3 regions of the Spirosoma aureum genome follow, and region 2 is predicted to be linked to each of the others. Evidence: riboswitches for the same ligand, from Rfam matches in the RefSeq annotation. Region 2 holds a riboswitch; each other region holds the start of a gene.
What was found. Region 2 has a riboswitch for S-adenosylmethionine ahead of metH (methionine synthase). Riboswitches for the same ligand answer to the same signal wherever they lie in the genome.
Positions count from the first base shown of each region.

Region 1 (4,109 bases), 780 kb from region 2:
TCGCCTTTGGCATTGATAAAAATGCGACGGCCATTATCCGGATTTACGCCAGCCGTTTTAGCACCATACAAACTCCCCACCGAATAGCCAACCCGCGTAACGTTTGTGGCCTCATAGGCGACCATGGTCGTTCCGACAATGTCGGTATTACCATCCGATAAGGCCGTTACTTTATTGGTCAGATTGGTGTAGTTGAACGATGCATTCCAGGAAAAATCACCTTTTCGAACAACCGTTCCGGTAATCCCCAGTTCAATGCCCCGGTTATACATAGCTCCAACATTACCGAGAATCGAATTACTGGGAATACCTTTCGATACGGCCTGTGGAGCACTCAGAATCAGACCGTTGACATTGTTGTTAAAATACGTCACTTCAACCTGTACGCGGTCGTTGAGAAAGCCCAGATCAGCACCAATGTTCGTCTGATCGCTGGTTTCCCAGCCTAAGTTGGGGTTACCTGCCTGCGAAATCGACCATGTCGGCACATTCCCATACAGCGAGCCACTATACAATTCCAGCGAGCTATACGAATCGCTCAGGTTACCATTACCGACCCGACCCCAGCTGGCCCGGAGCTTAACATTACTGAGCGTTGAAGCCAGTCGTGAGTTTTTATAGAATGGCTCCTCCGACAAGGCCCACCCGGCCGATACTCCACCGAAGTTTCCGTATTTCCGACCAGTCCCCAAGGCTGAGTTACCATCCCGCCGGAAGTTGACCGTAGCGAAATATTTCTTGTTCAGGTCATACGTCAGCCGCGAGAAAAACGACAGATAGGCCCGCTCATTCAGGTCGTTGTTCGAGGCCGTAATCGAACCCCAGTTCCCCTGATAATTCTGAAAAAATGGATCGGACGTCTGCGTCCGGGTTGCCCCCCAGGATGAATTATTGAACTTCTGCACGTCATACCCCGCCAGAACCGATAGGGCATGTTTGCTGCCAAAGGTCGCATTATACGTCAGTGTATTGGCCCAGTCCCAGTTATCGCGAACGGCACTGACATTGGTGGCCGAACCCTTACTCGAATAGCCGTTCCCCTGCGTCGGGCTGTCGAAACTGATGTTGTCGGTTCGCAGCCGGTCAATGGAGTAGGTCGTTGTAAAGTCGAGGTTCTTCAGCAGTTTGGCGTTCGCACTGAAACTGCCGATGATCCGGTCGTTTTCGGAGGAATATCGGTTTAAATCCAGCAACGCCACCGGGTTTCCGAAATTACTGATCACCTGGTTGTTGCCCATGCCGATTGTGTTCGGACTGGCCGGATTGATGCTATAGCTCCCATCTGGATTATAGACAGGCACATTGGGTGGCAGAGCAATGGCTAAACGGGCGGCCGAGACCAGCAGGAAGGTCGTATTGGGCGTTGAACCCGAGTAGGGCGACAGATTGAAACTGGTATTATAAGAAACACTCGCTTTCAGCTTCAGCCAGTTCGTGATGTCCTGATCGATATTAAACCGGGCACCTTTGCGGTTAAAATCATTTCCTTTCAGAATTCCCTGCTGTTTAGTGTAGTTGGCCGAGAAATAATAGGTCGTCGATTTTGTACCACCCGACACGCTGATGTTATGGCTTTGTGACACACCCGTCCGGTAGATGTAATCGTACCATCGGGTATCGACGGGCGAACCATCGGGGTTATTATTCGGAAAGAAAAGTGCCGATGCTACGTTGTCGTTGTTCTGATTGCCGCCCAGAATCTTGGCATTTAACACAGCCTCATTCTTGATGGCTATGTATTGTTCAGCATTCAATAGCTTAGGTAGCCGAACCGTTTCGGAAGCGCCAACCCAGGTTTCGTAACTGATCCGTGGCTTGCCTTCTTTTCCGCGCTTGGTGGTGATCAGCAAAACACCCGCAGCAGCCCGTGAACCGTAAATAGAAGTCGAAGCAGCATCTTTCAGCACGTCGATCGATTCAATATCGGCGGGGTTGATGTCGCCGAGCGGATTGTTGGGTACAGCCGTACTAGCCGACACATTTCCCGTATTGATAGGAATACCATCGACCACAACCAGCGGGTATGAACTCAGCGAGATTGAATTTACTCCGCGAATCCGGATCACGGGTGGGTTATTGAGTACGCCATTGGGCTGCGCAATACTTACTCCGGCGGCCCGCCCCTGGAGGGCCTGATCGAAACTTTGTACGGGTTGTTGTTTGATCGCGTCACCGTTGACCCGCACCGCCGATCCGGTAAATTCGGCTTTTGTCTGCGTACCATAGCCAACCACCATCACTTCGCTGAGCTGCTTCGTATCGGCACTCAGGTCTATTGAAAAAACCGTCCGGCCCTGTACAGGTTGCTCCACCGACGAATAACCAATAAATGAGAAAATCAGGGTTGCGTTTGAAGGGGCGTTCAGTTTAAATCGCCCTTCCTGGTCAGATGTTGTGCCCGTGGTGCTACCCTTCACCACAACCGATACTCCGGGCAACCCTTCCCCGGTTGCTTTATCCCTGATTGTTCCAGAAACAGACTGTCCTTGGGCTAATGCATTTTGTGAAAGCCATAAAAGGGCAATGTTCAAATGCAGTAAGCGGTAAAACGTACGTAAAGCTTTGTGTGTCATGGTGTTTGCATCTAGACTATAAATTGCTGTTGAATTTATAGGAATCAATTATTAATGCATATATTCTATATATTAAGTAGAATATATTGATACAGAATAAATCAGCGGGAGCTACTTAGCTTACATATCGAGATGGGTTACGAATAACCGATCAACCGTTCAGCCAATAGGTCGTTGGTCCGCCAATCAACAAGGGCAACAACAGAATTGTAGAACCGAACTGCGGGAATGCCTGAATTTACAGGAGCCGGAAGAAGATATTTGGGTAATCATGCCTGTCCGCCGGAGCGGGTGTAAATTTATAGTTCCTAACCAATTAGGCAGGTTAGCACGGTTTCCAACTGGAACGTTGCTAAGGGTTCAATGAGCCTGTCTCTCCCCCTTTCGGTATAAATCCACAGCTACTTTGCAGGTAGTAAGTGTAAGACGATTCAAATATAGAGCCTCTGTTTTCAAAAAAGCAACAAATTCCTATATAATCTATAAGAAAAGAATACTTTTCTTGAAAATTTACTACTTCACCCGCTGATTAGCGTAGAATTTTATGTTGATCAGGCCAGTACCCCAGCCCGATCGTAAAGCTTACCGAAACAGAAAATACGCGATTAGTAGCGTTATAAAAATATTGAATGTCTGGGCAATCAAAAAGGCGTAAAGCGGTCGACGGTTTTCAGCTTTGAACAGATCCGCAAAGCGGGTTTCAAGGCCAATGCTGGTGAATGCCAGCGCAAACCATAGTCCCTGAAGGCTCTTCAGACTTCCTTTCACACTATCTACAGTTTCCGCATCTAACACAAAGGAGAACAGCAATGATGCCCCCAGAAAGCCCAGAATAAACTTCGGAAACCGCTCCCAGATGACACCCAAAGTTGGTTTACTGGCCTGCACATCGGCAGACTGGTTTTTAGTATAGGTCCAGTATACGCTAATGGCGAAAGCGGCCACGCCCAGCAACACATTCTGCGAAAATTTGACAATGGTGCTGATTTTTAAAGCCTCATCGCCCGCTAATGTTCCCGATGCCACGACTGCACCGGTTGTATCGATCGTTCCGCCCAGCCAGGCTCCCGTTACTTCCGGCGACAAGCCGAGCGCGTGTGCTGCATAAGGCATGAACAACATCATTGGAATGGCCGTAATCAGTACCAGCGAGATAACATAGGAAAGTTTTTTGCTATCGCCCTGAATCGCGCCCGAGGTTGCAATGGCTGCCGACACGCCACAAATCGACACCGCCGACGCCAGCATCATGGTCAGTTCATCGTCTATTTTAAGTCGCTTACTGATCCAGTAGGCAAAATACCAGACCGACACCACCACCACCAAAGCCTGTACCAAGCCCAGTGATCCGGCTTTCAGAATATCGCCAAAAATGACAGTCGTTCCCAGCAGTACCAGTCCTATTTTGACGAACAGCTCCGTAGCCAGCGCGCCTTTCAACCAGTCGGGTAGCTGAACCAGATTACCCACCAGCAGACCAATGCTTAAGCTAAAAATGACCGCTTCCAGGTTCAGATCTTTCAGCGTTTTATTTCC
Region 1 is NZ_CP050063.1:8,067,373-8,071,481, forward strand. It holds gene G8759_RS32380 (SusC/RagA family TonB-linked outer membrane protein) at 1-2,573, opposite strand, end outside; SAM riboswitch class I at 2,870-2,969, opposite strand; gene G8759_RS32385 (YeiH family protein) at 3,156-4,109, opposite strand, start outside.
Region 1: another riboswitch for S-adenosylmethionine. It lies ahead of G8759_RS32380 (SusC/RagA family TonB-linked outer membrane protein); the one in region 2 lies ahead of metH (methionine synthase).

Region 2 (4,109 bases):
CGTCTTTTACGGTGAACACATCGAATTGATTGGAGAAATCGGTCAACAAACATGTTAATCGTTCAGGACTTAAGCTTGGCCTATACCCTTTTTGAAGCCATATATGCTGTAAAAAAGTTACCACTTTGTCAATATTGGGCGTTGCCCAATGAGCGAATTGGAAGCCAGCCTCTCTACATTTTCGTAATCGTCGGCGTTCAGATCCATCAATGTTCTCTTCAAAGGAATTTTCGGAAATAGACAAAAAGAAATTCTGATCTTTTTTGAGCACTCTGAACCCCTGCTTGACTAATGTATCTGTAAGGCGTTCTGCTTGTTTAGGTGCGTAACAATGCGGATAATTGACCAGACGCAGCGTAGAAGCCCCCGCGAAACGAGCTGTCTCCTGAAGCGATTGGAGCAACTCGTCTAATACAGTATCTGGCAGATTTTCTGCGAATTCGACGGACCCAAATGGAGCAGCTTTAGGACTAATTGCCCCCTCTGTACCAACAAAAAAGGCGCATCGGGCTTCAGACCGGCCAGTACGTTGATTAAGAGCCGTGAGTAGATGAAACATTCCCTTCTGCTGTCTCAAGTGTTCGCTTTCATTAAAGAAAAAGCCAGGCTGGCAAAACTCGGAAATGTCGGCAGTTGGTGGGTTTTGCTGGCTAATAATAATATAGTCTGTCATAGGCTCCTTTAGCCCAATTGAACTTTAGTAGATTAAATAACCTTTAATGAATACAAAACTAATTGAGCTGATTCGAATTTCTATGGCAACAATTAAATTTAATTGAAACGGGAGTGACAAGTAAAGGTTGGTTATAAAGTGATATCAGGTTGTAGTAGTACCATATTACACTGTTTTAATGTCAAGAATAATAAAAAAACAGATTGTACATTTTTCCAAAACCTCAAATTTTTGTAGTCTTTATAGTAGTTTTTATATGATAATAATTGAAATACTGTAATATATATTGATTTTTGCTATACTATTTAGATCATAAATAGTCAAAATAAAATAATCGGCAACAGGAATGATCTTTAAAACAGGGTGACTTAGTAACCGGAACAAAGTCGAAATCAGTATACATTTGTTTTGGGCTGAGTCGATGCGCAATTCATTGGTGGTTATACAAAAAAGATTGTCACTCTGGTGAACATCCTCAATGTATACCTGTCAACCAAAATATGTACCGATTACTATTCGTACAATAAATAGTATTCGGCCCACCGATTGTAAGAGAGAATATGTCAAATTAAAAATCCCGGCGATCTTATTTCGCCGGGATTTTTTGTTAATGCGTCTACGGGCAATTTGTTTAGAGAACGTGTTTTTTCTTCCCTAGCTGGGCGTATACTAATTGAATGATACCATCTTTCAAACCCAGATCTGGAACAATAATCTTATCGGCTCCAGCCCATCTCATAACGGAAATATAAATCCCGGCGGCTGGTACGATCACATCAGCACGGTCGGCATTCAGACGGAGTTTGTTGATACGGTCTTCCTGGTCAAAACCAGCGATGTAATCACGAATCCGTTCAATTTCTGAAAGGGTTGTTTCTAATTCAGAGGTTTTAGACGCCAGGTTGAATAATTTACTGATGTTACCTCCGGTGCCGACAGCAATAATTTCTTTAGTCGAATCGATATTATCCTCAACCCAGTCTTCAATTTTTCGCCAGGCCCCTTTGGTTTCTTTGCCTTCCAGTAGCCGCACCGAGCCGATTTTGAACGATTTGGAATTGATTTTCTGGCGATTCTCATAGAGATTCAGTTCGGTGCTGCCACCGCCCACATCAATATGAAGAAACTGCCGTTCATCAAGCGCCTGAACTACTACATTATTAATAAGTTCTGCTTCTTTGCTCCCATCAATAATGTTAATCTTAATGCCTGTTGAGGCTTCGATCCGTTTAGCGACCTCGTGCCCATTGGAGGCTTCGCGCATGGCCGATGTAGCGCAGGCCATATAATCTTCCACTTCATGCAGTTCCATCAGCAGTTTGTAAACCTGCATGAGTTTGGCCGTTCGGGCTTCACTTTCAGGAGTAAGCTCGCCAAAATTGAATACATCGTGCCCCAGCCGAAGCGGGAACCGTACGTATTCGACACGCTTGAAGCTAACAACGTTGTCGTTATGTAACACCGTTGAGATCTGCAGACGAGCTGCATTGGAACCGATATCGATGGCTGCTAGTTTCATCAACTATAGTTAGGTAGTGACCAATTCGCCGGAGTGGGGAATGAGCGAACCAGTGAACGGGATTAGTCACAAACTAGTCGCCTATTCATTAATTCGCTCATTCAAAAATTCGCCCAAAAGTAAGCTATTTTTGGGACTATGGGTAGAATATGTATCTTTGCATAAGTGCTTATCAAGAAAGACGGAGGGATTGGACCCAACGATGTCTTGGCAACCAGCCGCTTACTATACAAGTAGGAAAAGGTGCCGCATTCCACCCCAATTTTTTGGGGACAGATAAGTTAGCGTTTCTGCTTCCTTCCCCTGTTTTGATAAGCCCCGGTTTTTACGCTATACTATTTTAAGGCCGCTATTGGCGTGCTTTTAACTCTATAAATTTTGTATCAATTGGAACTGATTACAGACCTTCTGAAACAAAGAATTCTCGTTCTCGATGGTGCCATGGGAACGATGATCCAGCGGTATAACCTGACTGAAGCCGATTATCGGGGTGAGCGCTTTAAAGACTATCCGCACGATGTAAAGGGAAATAATGATTTGCTGTCGATCACGCAGCCGCAGATCATTCAGGAAATCCATAAACAATATCTGGAGGCAGGTGCCGATATTATCGAAACCAATACGTTCAGTGGTACATCCATTGCCATGGCGGATTACCACATGGAAAAGCTGGCCTATGAACTGAACTATGAGTCAGCACGCATTGCAAAGGAAGTAACTGAGGAATTAACAAAGCAAAATCCGGATAAACCGCGCTTTGTTGCGGGAGCAATGGGGCCTACAAACCGGACTGCTTCTCTTTCGCCCGACGTAAATAATCCGGCGTATCGGGCTGTTACGTTCGATGAACTGGTGAATGCCTACTATGAGCAGGTAAGTGGTTTAGTAGAGGGGGGCGCCGACCTGCTGTTGGTCGAAACGATCTTTGATACACTGAATGCCAAGGCGGCTATGTTCGCCATTGACAAGTATTTCAATTTAAACCCGCAGCAGCCTGTTCGCCCAATCATGATATCCGGCACCATTACTGATGCCAGTGGTCGGACATTATCGGGTCAGACAACCGAAGCTTTTTTATATTCAGTTTCACATTTGCCCCTGCTCAGTGTAGGGCTCAACTGTGCATTGGGGGCCGAATTGATGCGGCCTTATATTCAGACGCTCTCGAAAGAGGCACCGTTCTTTACCTCGGCCTATCCGAACGCGGGCCTGCCCAACGAATTTGGTGAATACGACGAAACGCCGGACATGATGGCGTTGCAAATCGAAGATTTCATTAAAAGTAGTTTTGTCAATATTGTTGGCGGTTGCTGCGGCTCTACACCTGATCACATTCGGGCCATTGCCAACGTAGCGGCCAAATATCCGCCACGACAACTCCCAGAGCCTGAACCCTATCAGAAATTGAGCGGCCTGGAGCCGCTCAAAATTACGGAGCAAACGAATTTCCTGAACGTTGGTGAACGAACCAACGTGACCGGTTCTAAGAAATTTGCCCGGCTTATTAAAGAAGGTAATTACGACGAAGCACTGAGCATTGCGCGTGGTCAGGTTGAAGGCGGAGCGCAGGTGATCGACATTAACATGGATGAAGGCATGTTGGATTCGGCAGAAGCTATGAAGACTTTCCTGAACCTGATTGCTGCCGAGCCTGATATTGCCCGTGTACCCATCATGGTCGACTCATCGAAATGGGAGGTCATTGAGGCAGGGCTGAAATGCGTCCAGGGAAAAGCCATCGTAAACTCTATTTCGCTCAAAGAAGGCGAAGAAGCGTTCATTGAACGGGCCCAATTGGTTAAACGCTACGGTGCAGCTGCGGTTGTGATGGCATTCGACGAAACCGGTCAGGCGGATTCGTACGAGCGTCGTATTGAAATCTGCGAACGAGCTTATCGAATTCTGGTCGATAAAGTT
Region 2 is NZ_CP050063.1:7,285,916-7,290,024, forward strand. It holds gene G8759_RS29035 (GNAT family N-acetyltransferase) at 1-673, opposite strand, end outside; gene G8759_RS29040 (Ppx/GppA phosphatase family protein) at 1,305-2,192, opposite strand; SAM riboswitch class I at 2,359-2,475, shown strand; gene metH (methionine synthase) at 2,634-4,109, shown strand, end outside.

Region 3 (4,109 bases), 3.5 Mb from region 2:
CTGACTTCCGGTTACTCGACCGCAAAGTTATCGACACGCTCAAGGCATTCAAGGAGAATGATCTGTTCCTCCGCGGGGCGATTTCGTGGGTAGGTTTCCGCCAATGCCGGATTCTCTATCAGCCAGCCGCTCGCTACGCAGGCCGTTCTAAATACTCATTTCGCAAGATGATGCACCTGGCTGCCATGGGTATCACCTCGTTCTCTACCAAGCCGTTGTATCTGTCCGTTTTGCTTGGCTTTGGCATGTTCATGTTTGCCAGTTTATTCGGAGCGGAAGTTCTCTATGAAAAGTATTTCACCAATGCTACCGTTTCCGGCTGGACTACTTTAGTCCTGTTGATGCTGCTCATCGGCGGTGTTCAATTCATCATAATCGGGATCATCGGCGTATATTTGGGAAAAACGTTTGTGGAAGTAAAACAACGCCCGGCTTATATCATCGGCGACACAAGCGACATTGAGGAGACCGTTACAACATGGGAAGCCCCAACCAAAGAGCAACACCCCCTGGGAGGCATATATTATTCACCGTTGATGTAGAAGAGTTTGATACTGCGGTAGAGTTCGGTCACAATATTCCACTGAGTGAGCAAGTGGCCGTTTCAACGCGGGGGCTGCGTTTGCTGGCCGAACGCTTTGACGCAGTTGAGGCTCGTACCACGCTTTTCACTACGGCTAATTATGCCCTTCATGAACCCGAATTAGTCTGGCAGCTTGCTGGTAAGCACGAAATTGCGTCGCACGGCTATTTCCATACGACTTTCGAACCGGCAGATTTGCTTACATCCAGATTAGCGCTGGAGAAATTACTTAATCGTCCGGTAACCGGCTTCCGGCGTGCGCGCATGGGTTTTGTCGACCCCAACGATGTTGAGCAGGCAGGCTATCAGTATAATTCATCGTTGCATCCGACCTGGCTCCCTGGCCGCTATAACCACTGGGGCGAACCACGTCATCCCTTCCGGGAAGCGGGTGTCTGGCAGATTCCGGCATCCGTTACGCCTACCCTACGGTTGCCACTTTTCTGGTTAAGTCTAAAAAACTTTCCGTTTGCTTATTACAAACAACTATGCAGGCAAACGCTTCAAGCCGATGGCTTTCTGAATTTATACGTTCACCCCTGGGAGTTTACGGACCTGTCGGGCTATGAAAAAATCCCGGCTTACGTTCGGCGTCATTCCCGAGAGGAGTTACTTGACCGGGTTGAGGCACTACTTCGCTATTTAAAGCCACAAGGCGAGTTCAGTACAATGCATGAATTTGCCAACTCATTATCGTAAGGAGTCTACGGGATTTTAAAACCGAAAAAGGCATTACTGACCAGTAATGCCTTTTTCGGTTTTAAAATCTAACTTATTCAGATAAATATAACGTCCTCGATAACATCGGTACCCATATCTTTATTTACAAGTTGAATCAGTTTCTGCTTGGCATTGACGAGTTCATTACGCAGTGGAGCTGAAGCGATCTCGATATGTAATTTCCGATCCCTAACGTAGAGACGGTTTGTTCGCGATGCAATCGTTGGCCCCATCATACGTCCCCAGAAGGCTTCGAGGTACGTTTCGTTGAAGCGAGTCTGAAGTTGATACGCTTTCAGCAACTGCCCGATTGCATCCTTCACAGTTGTAGTTCCGGCTACTCGGGTAGCATTTTCACGGTTGTAACGGTAGGTTTGGTTCATCGGGGGGGTGTCTTCGCCACAAAAGTAAATATCCGCCCGATTAAATAAACCTTACTTGCCAACGAAGTCAAAAAAAATAAGGCAACGGTCAGAAAATAGGGTCTGTGTTTGGATTGGCGCGCTTTGGCTAGTATACTTGCGGTATCAAGTCAATTGCCAGACGTCAATCATTTCATACCGACGTCAATTGATTTATAAAGAAGCGAGGAGAGATCAGGCTCTGTGAATCGCTGGCAACCTACCACATGGCAAGGTGCTAACTCCTGCCTAAAGCAACCGCGAAGGCGGACGGTTAGGGACTATAAATCGTTTAATCACATGCGCTACACACGGCACTGTATGCCCTACGAGGCCTACTAAGCATCACTCACCTCATCGCACCGCTAACCGGGAGTGGTTTTGTGCGGTTCCATATGTTTATGGTTTTCAGTGCCGTTATGCCTTCATAATGCCTGAAAACGTTAGGGCAGAAAACGCATTATCCTTTGGACATCCATTATTTTAACTATAAATATTCGTTCCCGCTTGAATCGGGAGAGAGCTTACCGGGTTTTCGGTTAGCTTACACCACACGCGGAACACTGAACAGCGATGGGTCTAACGTTGTCTGGATTTGTCATGCTTTGACCGGCAATGCCGACCCCGGCGACTGGTGGAATGGCATGGTAGGGCCAGGGAAATACTTTAATCCCGATACTGATTTCATCGTCTGTGCCAATATTCTCGGTTCCTGTTATGGCTCAACCGGACCTCTCTCAGTCAATACAACTACAGGAAAGCCCTTCTACCACGATTTCCCGACAATTACCATCCGCGATATGGTTGAAGCGCTGGACCTGTTACGGCAGGAGTTGGGTATCGATAAAATTCATACCTGTATTGGTGGATCCGTTGGCGGAGAACAAGCGGTTGAGTGGGCAATTCTACGCCCGAATCTAATCGAAAATCTTGTTCTGATCGCTGTCAGCGCGGTTGCATCGCCCTGGTGTATTGCCTTCAATGAAGCCCAGCGTATGGCTATTGAAGCTGACCCCACCTGGATCGAACGACGCGACGATGCAGGCGCGTCGGGGATGAAAGCGGCTCGGGCTATGGCCATGATTTCGTATCGTAACTACGATACATATGGCTTTACGCAGGCTCTCGATAACAACGAACAACTCGATGGCTATAAGGCCGCTGGCTATCAACGCTATCAGGGGGAAAAAATAGCCGATCGATTTAATGCCTTTACGTACTGGACGCTGTCGAAGGTAATGGATTCGCACAATGTCGGTCGAAACCGGGGTAGCATTCTGAATGCACTCAACCAGATAAAGGCTCGCGCCCTCGTTGTTGGCATCCGTTCCGATTTGCTGTTTCCAATAGCCGAACAGCAGTTTTTGGCCCGGCATATTCCTAATGCAGTCTACGAAGAGATTGATTCTCTGTATGGCCACGACGGATTTCTGATCGAATTCCGCCCCTTGGGCAGCATTCTCCGAAAATGGATGGCTTCAGCCACGTCTGATTCAAACAAAATGGCCGAAGCAGTAAAAAAGTAAAGCATCAGCCCTTCAATCGCATGAAGCTTTCTTCAACCTGCGGGTAGTATCACTAAAAAATTATTGACTAATGGCAAACGGGTTTATAAAGATTTGACAACACATTTGTCAGCTTATGAGTTAACCCATTCCGGTGCAGTAATCTATTCATGCGGGTTGTAAGAAGCCATTAGGTAACCCTTAATCATACAATAACCAGATGGTCTGGTACGAAGACGACGTTCGGCAACTCGAAGCCAAAATCAAGTTAGTTCATCCCGCATCCGATCGGGTTGTGTTTTATGGTAGTTCATCGATTCGACTTTGGTCGACGCTGGCTCAGGATTTTCCGCAAATCGATACGCTTAATTTAGGATTTGGCGGTTCAACATTAGCGGCCTGTGCCTGGTTTTTTGACCGACTGGTTGTTCCGGCAAATCCTAAATCCATTGTATTTTATGCAGGTGATAACGACCTGGGCGACGGTCGCCATCCTGAGGAAGTTTACCTGTTTTTTTGCGCACTGGCCGATAAAATGCGCCGGGAGCTACCTGATGTACCGCTGTTTTTTCTAACGATCAAACTAAGTCCGGCACGCTGGGGAATTGGCGATAGGATTCGCCTGACAAACAGACTCATTGCCGACGAAGTGGCTAAAAACCCCGCTTTTCGAACCATCGACATGACTTCTCCCTTATTGGGTAACGATGGCCGGCCACGTCGCGAATTTTTTGAAGGCGATGGACTTCATCTTAACCAGGCTGGTTATCAGGTATGGAAAGGAATCTTACAGGAATCGCAGATTTTTAATAATTTGTTTACCTACTAAGTTAGCCTGATTTGCCCTCTCTGATGCAATTTCACCCAATCTATCACCTTCCTTATGCATCGTGAGTATCA
Region 3 is NZ_CP050063.1:1,927,411-1,931,519, reverse strand. It holds gene G8759_RS07795 (glycosyltransferase family 2 protein) at 1-542, shown strand, start outside; gene G8759_RS07790 (polysaccharide deacetylase family protein) at 479-1,282, shown strand; gene G8759_RS07785 (DUF721 domain-containing protein) at 1,360-1,686, opposite strand; SAM riboswitch class I at 1,876-1,994, shown strand; gene G8759_RS07780 (homoserine O-acetyltransferase family protein) at 2,172-3,230, shown strand; gene G8759_RS07775 (GDSL-type esterase/lipase family protein) at 3,430-4,038, shown strand; gene G8759_RS07770 (esterase family protein) at 4,093-4,109, shown strand, end outside.
Region 3: another riboswitch for S-adenosylmethionine. It lies ahead of G8759_RS07780 (homoserine O-acetyltransferase family protein); the one in region 2 lies ahead of metH (methionine synthase).